3 regions of the Clostridium ljungdahlii DSM 13528 genome follow, and region 1 is predicted to be linked to each of the others. Evidence: riboswitches for the same ligand, from Rfam matches in the RefSeq annotation. Region 1 holds a riboswitch; each other region holds the start of a gene.

Region 1 (3,289 bases):
AAGTATATTGTTCAGCCAGGTGGTTCTATAAGAGATGATATTGTAATAAAAACTTGTAACGACTATAATATGGTAATGTCATTTTCAAATTTAAGATTATTTCATCATTAATTTAGATTATCTAAGTGGCTAAATTTAAAGTTTGATTAATGATATATAAAAAAACTGCTGTTGCACACCATTGCAACAGCAGTATTAAAGGGATTAGATATGTTTAAGTTAACACCAATATATAAAAAGGGACTTCTTTTGGAAGTCCCTAATTAACACATTACATAGCCATATCAATTTTATAACAACATAGCCTAAAAATTACTAATGCATTAATCTTTCCCTCCGAAAGATTATTTCAAAAGTATAGGCAGGTCTCCTGACTATAGGATCATCCTCTTTAATTCCTTCCCGGAATACTCCAGTGGAAATTTAAAATCGTCACCCAATACAGTAGCGGGGGCTGTAATGGAATTTCACCATTTTCCCTTTTAATTACCTATGTAAACCACATACTTTACTATTTGATTATGTTTATATTATATACTTACGCCATTCATTTGTCAAGTAAAATGCATTAAATATTTTAATTATAAAAAAATTCTGTAATAATGATTCGTTTATACTCTACTCTTTCTCTAAAGATTTTTTATTTGACTTTGATTTGCCAAATATTTTCTCCCAATGATGTCCAACTATCAATCCTGCACAAAAATTTGCCACAGAAAAAGCTCCTACTTCTGCATCACCAGGCAATTCAATAAATGGATGGTGATCTGCTTTAATTTTGTTTGAAGCCATGGTGTTTACCTTGTCATCAGTGCCACCAGCCTCCATGTTATGACTGCTCATATACTTACCTGCTCCAAATATAAGAACCAACAAAATTAACAATACCGTTAGAATAGATTTAGTAAATCCATCTATAAATTTAATGCTTGTACCTTTCTTATTTTCTATATCTACTGCATTTGTAGTTGATTTCATCGCTATCTTGCCTCCTTATATTTCCGTCCAAGTACATCTGGCATTAAATCAGGACGCCTACTTACCATAACCTGCAGAATTACAGCTGTAAATACTGCTTCGCCTATAGCTAGAGGTATTTGAGTAGGTCCAAACCCTGCAAAAAATATCATCCACTGCTTCACTATAGGAATATGTCCATGCAAACTTATTGCAAGTTCCAAAGCTGCTACCAAATATGTAACTATATCTCCAACAAAACCTGCCACTCCAGCTGCAAGCCATATAGGGCTTTTAAAATGCCTTAAAACCTTCCAGCAAAAATATCCTGAAATTCCTCCTGCAATACCCATTGAAAAATCATTGGCACCTATAGTTGTAATACCACCATGTCCCAAAAATATGGCTTGAAAAAACAATCCAATAGCTGAGATTACAGCAGTAGCTAGTGGTCCTACTACAATAGCTGCCAGTGGTGTGCCGCAAGGATGAGAACAGGAACCGGTTACAGGTACAGGAAAGTGCATGCAAGAAATAACAAATACTGCCACTCCCATCATAGCAAGAAAAGGTTTATAATATAAATTCTCCTTTACTCTTCTTTTAATCTCTTTAACGCCCGGTACAATAAACATGGCACTTATTACATACCATGTACCCCAGGCCTGTGGTGATAAAATTCCATCTTCAATATGCATTTTATAAAGCCTCCAATTTTAATAAATTGCATCGTTTACTATATAGTAAACGATTTTAACCCTCTTAGACTAGACTAAGAGGGTTAAAATGTATAATAACAAATTAATATACTAAAATTAAGTCACCTCCCTATCACTCGTAGAGCTTAATGGTTCCTAAACAATATAGGCAGGTCTTCTGACTTAAGATCATCATCCTTATAGCCTTCCCAGTTTCCCAGTGACATATAAATAAGGACTCCTTTTTCACAGCGGCGGGACCGTGCAGACTTTTCATCTGGCTTCCCTTTTCAGCATAATAATGCACCTATATCTTTTTTATATTCTTTTATGATAATTACTGTAAAATTACACCATGTAATTATTTATGTTAATTCTCTCACAAATCCTCTTTTATGTCAAGTATGCTCTTTAATGTACCTATTATAATAAACAAGCTTCATCTTGAGTGTCAATATATTTTTCCAGCTCTCCAATAGAGTTTCCAACAAGCTCATAGACAAGATACTCAGGTTTTACAAAATCCAGCAGCTTTTTTACACAAGTATCTGTAAAAGGCTTATGACTGTCTATATTAAAAACATGCATAAATATTTCTTCACTCATTGGAGGTAATATAAACTCTTTTCCTCTTGTGTTATTTATTTTTTTCATTACATATTCACCTGATAAAGAACAATTAAGATGTATAACCTTTATCAAATTTTTTAATTCTCTTAAATTTTTTACAGTATTTATTATATATTCGATTCCCTGTTTTTCACTTTTAAGATGCAAATTTGTATTCATTAAATGTGATGTATCCAATACAAATCCTTTATTTGAATAATTAACTTTATCTAATAACCTATATGCATTTTCATAACTTAACATGGTGAATCCAGGCCACCACTCATTTTCAAATAGTAATTTTATGTTTGTATCCATGCCTTTAAAAACTTCATTTATTAGATCACTAGCAGCATCTATAATTTCTTCATCAGTATATGTAAAATCATAATTGAAAACATGCTTTTCTTGTACATGAGCTACATGAAGAACAGCATATTCTGCACCAATCTTATCAGCCATTTTGATCTCTTTTTTATAATGCTCTATCATAATTTCTCTGTTAGTACCACCATAATATTTTTCAATAACATCCAAACTTTTGAATTGTTTTAAAAGTTCCTGTGTATTATTATTCCAAAAATCTAGCCATGTAGGATAATACTTTAAATGGACACCTTTAACAAGGTTACATGGAATAATATTTTCATCTAGTCCTATGGGATGCAAAAGCTCAATACCATCCATTTTATGTTTTTTTAAAAAGTTTATGATATTATTTTTATTACAATGAAATCTTTCAACATCATAATTATATGTAGATAAATTCATTAACTTCAACAATTTTCCACACTTCCTATTTACTTTTAGTATTTTGGTTTACTACACAAATTTTTATAGAGGCATTAGTGCCCAATGTAAGTTGATTTTTTAATTTTTTAGAATTATCAAATATAATTTTTACAGGTATTTTTTCAACTTTTCTGTTATGCTTTCTGTCAGTTGAATATGCTGTGGGATTTAACGCATCTTCTGTCATTTCACTTATAGATTTTATTTTTCCTTGAAACTTTTGTGAGCCATAT
Region 2 (3,289 bases), 740 kb from region 1:
AATCTCAATTAAATGTGCTACTCTAGGAAGTCTTAAATTAATCTTACGGATAACTTCCTTCTGATTAAATACTTCTTCAGTAGTTCCTCCCATTACGACCTTTCCTTTATCTAGAAGATAAACTTTATCTGCAAGAAGTGGAACTGTATCCACATCATGTGTTGCAAAAATTAGAGTAATTCCAAGTTCTTTATTTATAGAATCCAAAAGCCTAATTAATTTGTGTACTCCTCGTGGATCAAGTGCTGCGGTTGGCTCATCCAATACCATAACTTTTGGTTTCATAGCAAGTACGCTTGCAAGTGCAATTCTCTTTTTTTGTCCACCACTTAAATTGTGAGGGCTTTTATCTTCATACCCTGACATTCCCACTGTTTTTAAAGCCCACTCTATAGTATTCTCTAACTTTTTTCCACTAACTCCCATGTTTAAAAGTCCATAGGCAATTTCCTGCCTGACTGTAGGGTTAAAAAGCTGGTCATCAGAATCCTGAAATACCATTCCCACATTGCGCCTAATCTCTACTAAATTTTTTTTACATACTTCCATACCATTTACAGTGATAGTTCCAGATGTAGGTTTTAAAATTCCATTAAATAGGTGAAAAAGCGTAGACTTTCCCGCACCATTTGGGCCAAGTATTGCTACTTTTTCCCCACTTTTTATTTTCATTTTAATATCTTTAAGCGCCATACTCCCATCACCATAAGCATAACTAACTTGAGACACATCAATAATTTCCATAAACATTCTCCTTTAAATCAATACATTTGCAATAATTAGAACAACCAATAAAATCACACCTACTACACCAAGTTCAAAATCCTTAGAAGGTACTGGATATGTAAAAAATTTAGCTTCTATACTATCTTCATTATATCCCCTTGACAGCATGGCATTATAAACTCTTATACTTCGATCTAAAGATTGTATTATAACATAGACTGCTATTTCTGCAGTATCTTTAACCTGATGAAACCAACTAGCCTTATATCCCATACGACTCAACTGAGCGTGTCTCATACTTTTTCCCGTCTCTTCTATAATAAATATATACCTATACATCATATCTGCCAAGTCTACTATTATAGATGGCATTTTAAATATTCTAAGAGTTTCGAGTATTTCAATCATAGGCGTACAAAAAGATAGTACACAAGCTAAGGTAACAGCTGCCATTATTCTAAGCATAAGTAAAATTCCAAGATCAAGTCCTTCTTTATAAATATTTAAATGATAACTTCCAAATGGGATATAGGTTAAAACATGACTACCATTAGTAAAAAGCATACTTATAAATACAATCCACGCTATTCCAAAAGGTATAAGTAATCTTTTTACAAGCCTTTTCCATGGCAAATGTACTGTATAATACCCAAATAAAGATAGTCCCCATAAAAAAGTTACCAAATACCAATGCGAAAGGAAAGTAGCAATGATAATACCACTTAAAAACAAAACCGTTTTGACTCTCCCATCTAAACAATGTAAAAAACTATTTTTATCATACATTTTTCTAAATGAAGCTAGTTCCATAATTTTATTCTTCCCCTTTGATTTTAATTTGCTGAACATCTTTCCCCAGTAATATCCAACTATCAATTCTGCACAAAATTAGTCACAAAAGCACCTACTTATTCATCACCTTACATGACGTCCAATTTTTAATAATCTTTTCGTAAACGATTTTACCCTTCCTAGAAACCTAGGAAGGGTAAATTATAATAACTGAAATAATATACTATAACAAAGGTCACCCCCCTATCACTCGTAGAGTTTAATGGTTCCTAAAACAACATAGGCAGGTCTTCTGACTTAAGATCATCATCCCTATAGCCTTCCCAGTTTCCCAGTGACATATAATAAGGACTCCTCTTTTCACAGCGGCGGGACCGTGCAGACTTTCCATCTGGCTTCCCTTTTCAGCATAATAATGCACCTATATCTTTTTTATATTTTTTTGTCAATAGTTGCTTTTCTAATTATGATATATAACTATTTAAGGCAATTTTCTCACAATATTTCTTTCATGTCAAGCATGCGACTTAATTAGTTGCAATTGGTGATTTGGAAATTAATTATTGTAAAAACTATCCGAAGTATAAGTCGATTTTTTACTTAGAAACACCATGAACCTAGTTTTCATACATAAAATAAGCAATAGCATCTTTTAATGATGTAGCAAAATCTACATTTCTCTTATGATAAGCATTTCCTCCATACTCATTTCCTTGATTATCACATATATAAGCATAATCATAACTTTTTGGATCACACCACTTCATAAAAGTATAGGTATGGCTTGGACCATTCGTTGTAAAACATATATCTCCAGGTCGAAGTTGTGCTAAATCCTCGCACTTAGTCCACCCTCTTTGTAAAAGTTGTGATGTAAATTGTACAGTATTACATACCCACTCTGGCAAATCAGTAAGCCCTGATCTTCTCAAAGCTTCACTTTGAAAATATACACAGTTATTGCTTGTGTCACCACCGTGAAGTTCAATAGCTCTACTTAAAACTGATTGTCTATGATCTTCATCACTAAGATAATTATAAAGATTTTTCTGCAATTCAGAATGGGAAGCAGAAGTATCTGTTGGTGTAGTTGGCTCAGATGATGGGTCAGCTGGTGCTGGCTGCGGCTGCGGTTGTGGCTCAGGTGATGGTTGAGGCTTATCTGACGTTTTGCCATTTGTCAAAGTTGCCACTATGTCTCCAGTTATCCCAGCTTCACCACCAAATACATATAACTTACTAAAGCTTTTATTTTCTATAAAACATTGTGTTACAGGAGCTGTACTGCTTCCTACCAAAACTATTGGATTTGAATTTAATGCAGCAAAAGCTGATCCGCTTAGTGCATCTGCAAAGTCTTCTGAATAAGCCAGACAAATCGAACTAAAATCAAATTTATCAGAAAAAGCATTTATTATATTTATATTTCTTTCATATTTATCGCTGCCAGAAATCCTCTTAACATTTGGGAACTTAGATGACACAGCATCACTTATTATGTCTTGTCCACCTAATACATAAGTTACCGGTATATTTTTATTTTCTACCAATTGACTTACTGAATCTGGTACTGAATCCTTTGGTACTAATATAATTGGCATTTGCAATTTTGCAGCTATAGAAGCTATAGAAAGTGCATCAGTATAATCACTATCTGTAGTTAAGATTATTCCATTAGATGTCCCTATTTGATTTGCCACTGATACGGAGGTCTCAGTTCTGTTAAGTCCAGAAAATCTTTCAGTTGATATATTCATCCCATGAAGCTCAT
Region 3 (3,289 bases), 2.0 Mb from region 1:
ATCCTATTTTATTACTACTATATCCACTACTATAAAATCTATAATTATAGCAGCTATAATATTGTGTTTTGCATCTGCCGCACTGCTTATAATATATAGAATAGTCAAGAGAGGAAATTTGGATCAGGGCAATAATGGAAGCTTTGCCGAGATATTTACAACACTTGCCCTTGTAGGAATTTTGGTAACACCTGCTGTCGGTTCTGCTGCTGCTATAACTCACAGCTTAAGTTCTTTGCCTGCTGCAGGATTAGAGCTCCTGTCAAGCGGTGAATCAGGGAATTTCATGATGATGGGCGGACAAAATAGTAGTAGGAATTCAAAGCTTATAAAATTCCTTGAAAGTCATACTTCAAATGAAAAATATGCTCTTGTAGTTTCAGGTTCTGCTTCTGCTGAAGATATTATAATTGAAAGCGGCAAAAGCGTAATGGCTCTTGGAGGTTTCTCAGGATCTGACAAGATACTGTCCTTAAGCGAATTTAAACAAATGGTTAAAAAAGGTGAGGTAAGATATGTACTTACAGGAGGTATGGGAGGAAGAGATTCTCAGGATATAATGAATTGGATTCAGAGAAATGGAAAAGCTGTTTCAACTGCTGAATGGAAAGACACTACTAATTCTCAAGCTCAAAAAGGTCAAAGTTCTACTAATAATACTGATAATAGTAAAATGGATAGTAACTCAAAAAGAAACAGCAACTTACGTTTTCAGCCAATGGGCGGCATGAACAATGAAACACTGTATGATTTAAAAGGCACTGTAAAATAGAGGTAGAGTTTCTAAACAAAAAATCAACGTATGCTCTGGATATTTTTTACAACCTTCAGCTCGTTAAATATTTTGATAAGTCTAAGTAAAAAATTCTAAAAAAGCTAAGAACTTTTGAAAACTCGTACCTCAGACAATTCAAAAGTTCTAAGTTTTTACGAATTTTTTTCTAAGACTTATATGCAAAATATTTAAAAGAGCCTCATTATTGTAAAAATATGCTTGCGTATAAGCTGATTTTTAAGTTATAAATCCACATTGAGGTATTCTAGCTTGAAATTTCAACTTATACTTGAAAATAATGCTGACAAAATTGAAATCGCACTTAAAAACTTTTTTTATAAGTCTTAGTGAGGTATTTTAGAAAATCTTAGAAGCTTATATATGTCTGAGGTACGAGTTTATATAAGCTTCTTTAGATTTTCAAAATACCGAACTTTAGACCTATAAAAAGTTTTTAGTATGATGAAATTTGTCAGCATATGAACCGGTATATGTCAACTTTCAATCTAGAAACTCTATAGTTGATTCTTTTTATGATAATGTTATAATTAAGGTGAAAATTAATGTTGTAAAATAAAATTTAACAAATAATAGTATAGGTTTAATTACATTTAATTAAAAGGGAATCAGGTGGAAATCCTGAACTATCTTGTAGCTGTATTAGGTGAATTTAAGTAAGACAAGCCACTTGTAAATAGGGAAGGCATACTTAAATGATGAAGCTTAAGTCAGAAGACCTGCCTATATAGTAGGCCATTAACTCTACAAGTGATAGGGGGCATTGTAATAAATAAAGTATTTATTACTTATGTTTTATGTGTGAAGACCTTTTAACACTTAGTTAAAGGGTTTTTTAGGTATATAGTGAAGTTATATTTTAATTATAATAATATAGTTGTAATATTGGAGTTGATAAAATGATACAACTTATAGGGGTAAAAAGTGAATGTGATATTGAAATAAGGCAGAAGTTCTCTATTGTATCGTCAAAATTAGAAGATAAATTAAAAAATGTTTATAAAATTACAGCAAACGTTTTAATTTTGAGTACTTGTAACAGAACAGAAATATATGTGGATTCTAATATACAAGGTGAAGAACTAATAAATGCTGTATTTGATGCTTTAGGTTGGAGCAGGGAACTTATTACATATACCTTTTATGCAAAAAGTGAAGATGCTATTAAGCATTTAATGGAAGTAAGTTGTGGTTTCCATTCTAAAATTTTGGGAGAAGATCAAATTTTAGGACAAATTAAGACTGCATATAATATGGCATTAAAAGCTAAGACTATAAAAGGACAGATTCAGAGGCTATTTCAGAATGCAATAACTTGTGGTAAGAAGTTTAAGAATGACTGTGAAATGTATAAAATACCTGTATCTGTACCATCAATAGCTGTTAAAGAAGCAGAAAAGAGCAAAGTAAAAAGGTATATGGTAATTGGGTTTGGTGAAATAGGAAGGCTTGTTCTCAAATATTTAGCTGGCTTGAATACCGAGATAGTATATATCGTAGTACGTGATTTGAACAAAGTTAAAGATTTATATGAAAATTGTAACTGGATTAAGTTCATAACTTTTAAAGAAAGAAAAGCTTATTATAGCAATGTGGATTGTATTATAAGTTGTACTTCTGCACCTCATACTATAATTTATAAAGAAGAACTTCCTAAAAAGAAATTTCTCATATTTGATCTTGCAGTACCTAAAGATATAGATGCAGGTGTATTAACTCTTCCAGATGTAAAAGTATATGATATAGATAATATAAGCAGTATTGATGAAAATAATAAGATTATGCGAAAAGAAAAAATGGAAAAGTACAGGTATATTATCCAAGAATATATAGATGAATTTATAAAATGGCAGTCTTTAGATGAACTTTCACCGGAAATACAGAAGATGAAAAGTTTTGGAAGTGAAATATGTGAAAAGAGGATAGAGACTTTTAAAAATAAGAGGTATACCAAAGATAATGAAGTACTCGTACAAACTATGATACAGAGTACAGCCAAAGTGTATATAAACAGGGCTATAGATGTGTTAAAAGAAGCAAAACTTCAAGGAAAAGAAGATGAATATTTAAAGCTTATAAATAAAATATTCTGTTAATGATGAAGAAATGGAGATGTAAAACTTAATGAGAAATGATGATATATTTAATGAATCCAAATTATACATGCCAGGAGGAGTAAATAGTCCTGTTAGAGCATTTAAAGATGTGCCTTTGAATCCACCTGTTATAAAAAGGGGAAAAGGAGCTTATATTTATGATGAGGATGGTAATAAATACATAGATTTTGTATGCTCATGGGGGCCTATGATTTTAGGACACTGTGATGATGATGTGGTAAAGGCTATAAAGGATACAAGTGAAAATGCTATATCTTTTGGTGCTACTACAGAGCTTGAATTGGAGCTTGCAAAATATGTATGTACCACTTTAGATAATGTAGAAATGCTTAGAATGGTAAATTCAGGAACAGAAGCAACTATGAGTGCGGTAAAGCTT

The links. A riboswitch is a leader RNA that binds a small molecule or an ion and turns the genes downstream of it on or off. The one in region 1 is predicted to bind cobalamin.
Region 2: linked by a shared signal. The riboswitch ahead of cbiQ (cobalt ECF transporter T component CbiQ) and the one ahead of CLJU_RS10910 (energy-coupling factor ABC transporter permease) in region 1 are both predicted to bind cobalamin.
Region 3: linked by a shared signal. The riboswitch ahead of hemA (glutamyl-tRNA reductase) and the one ahead of CLJU_RS10910 (energy-coupling factor ABC transporter permease) in region 1 are both predicted to bind cobalamin.

Annotation. Positions count from the first base shown of each region.
Region 1 is NC_014328.1:2,424,843-2,428,131, forward strand. It holds gene CLJU_RS10900 (phosphoribosylaminoimidazolecarboxamide formyltransferase) at 1-111, shown strand, start outside; cobalamin riboswitch at 344-520, opposite strand; gene CLJU_RS10905 (hypothetical protein) at 619-978, opposite strand; gene CLJU_RS10910 (energy-coupling factor ABC transporter permease) at 981-1,655, opposite strand; cobalamin riboswitch at 1,807-1,981, opposite strand; gene CLJU_RS10915 (sugar phosphate isomerase/epimerase family protein) at 2,079-3,047, opposite strand; gene CLJU_RS10920 (HlyD family secretion protein) at 3,061-3,289, opposite strand, start outside.
Region 2 is NC_014328.1:3,163,027-3,166,315, forward strand. It holds gene CLJU_RS14105 (energy-coupling factor ABC transporter ATP-binding protein) at 1-744, opposite strand, end outside; gene cbiQ (cobalt ECF transporter T component CbiQ) at 757-1,536, opposite strand; cobalamin riboswitch at 1,784-1,958, opposite strand; gene CLJU_RS21755 (cell wall-binding repeat-containing protein) at 2,136-3,289, opposite strand, start outside.
Region 3 is NC_014328.1:474,221-477,509, forward strand. It holds gene CLJU_RS02185 (glycosyltransferase family 39 protein) at 1-772, shown strand, start outside; cobalamin riboswitch at 1,356-1,534, shown strand; gene hemA (glutamyl-tRNA reductase) at 1,693-2,889, shown strand; gene hemL (glutamate-1-semialdehyde 2,1-aminomutase) at 2,918-3,289, shown strand, end outside.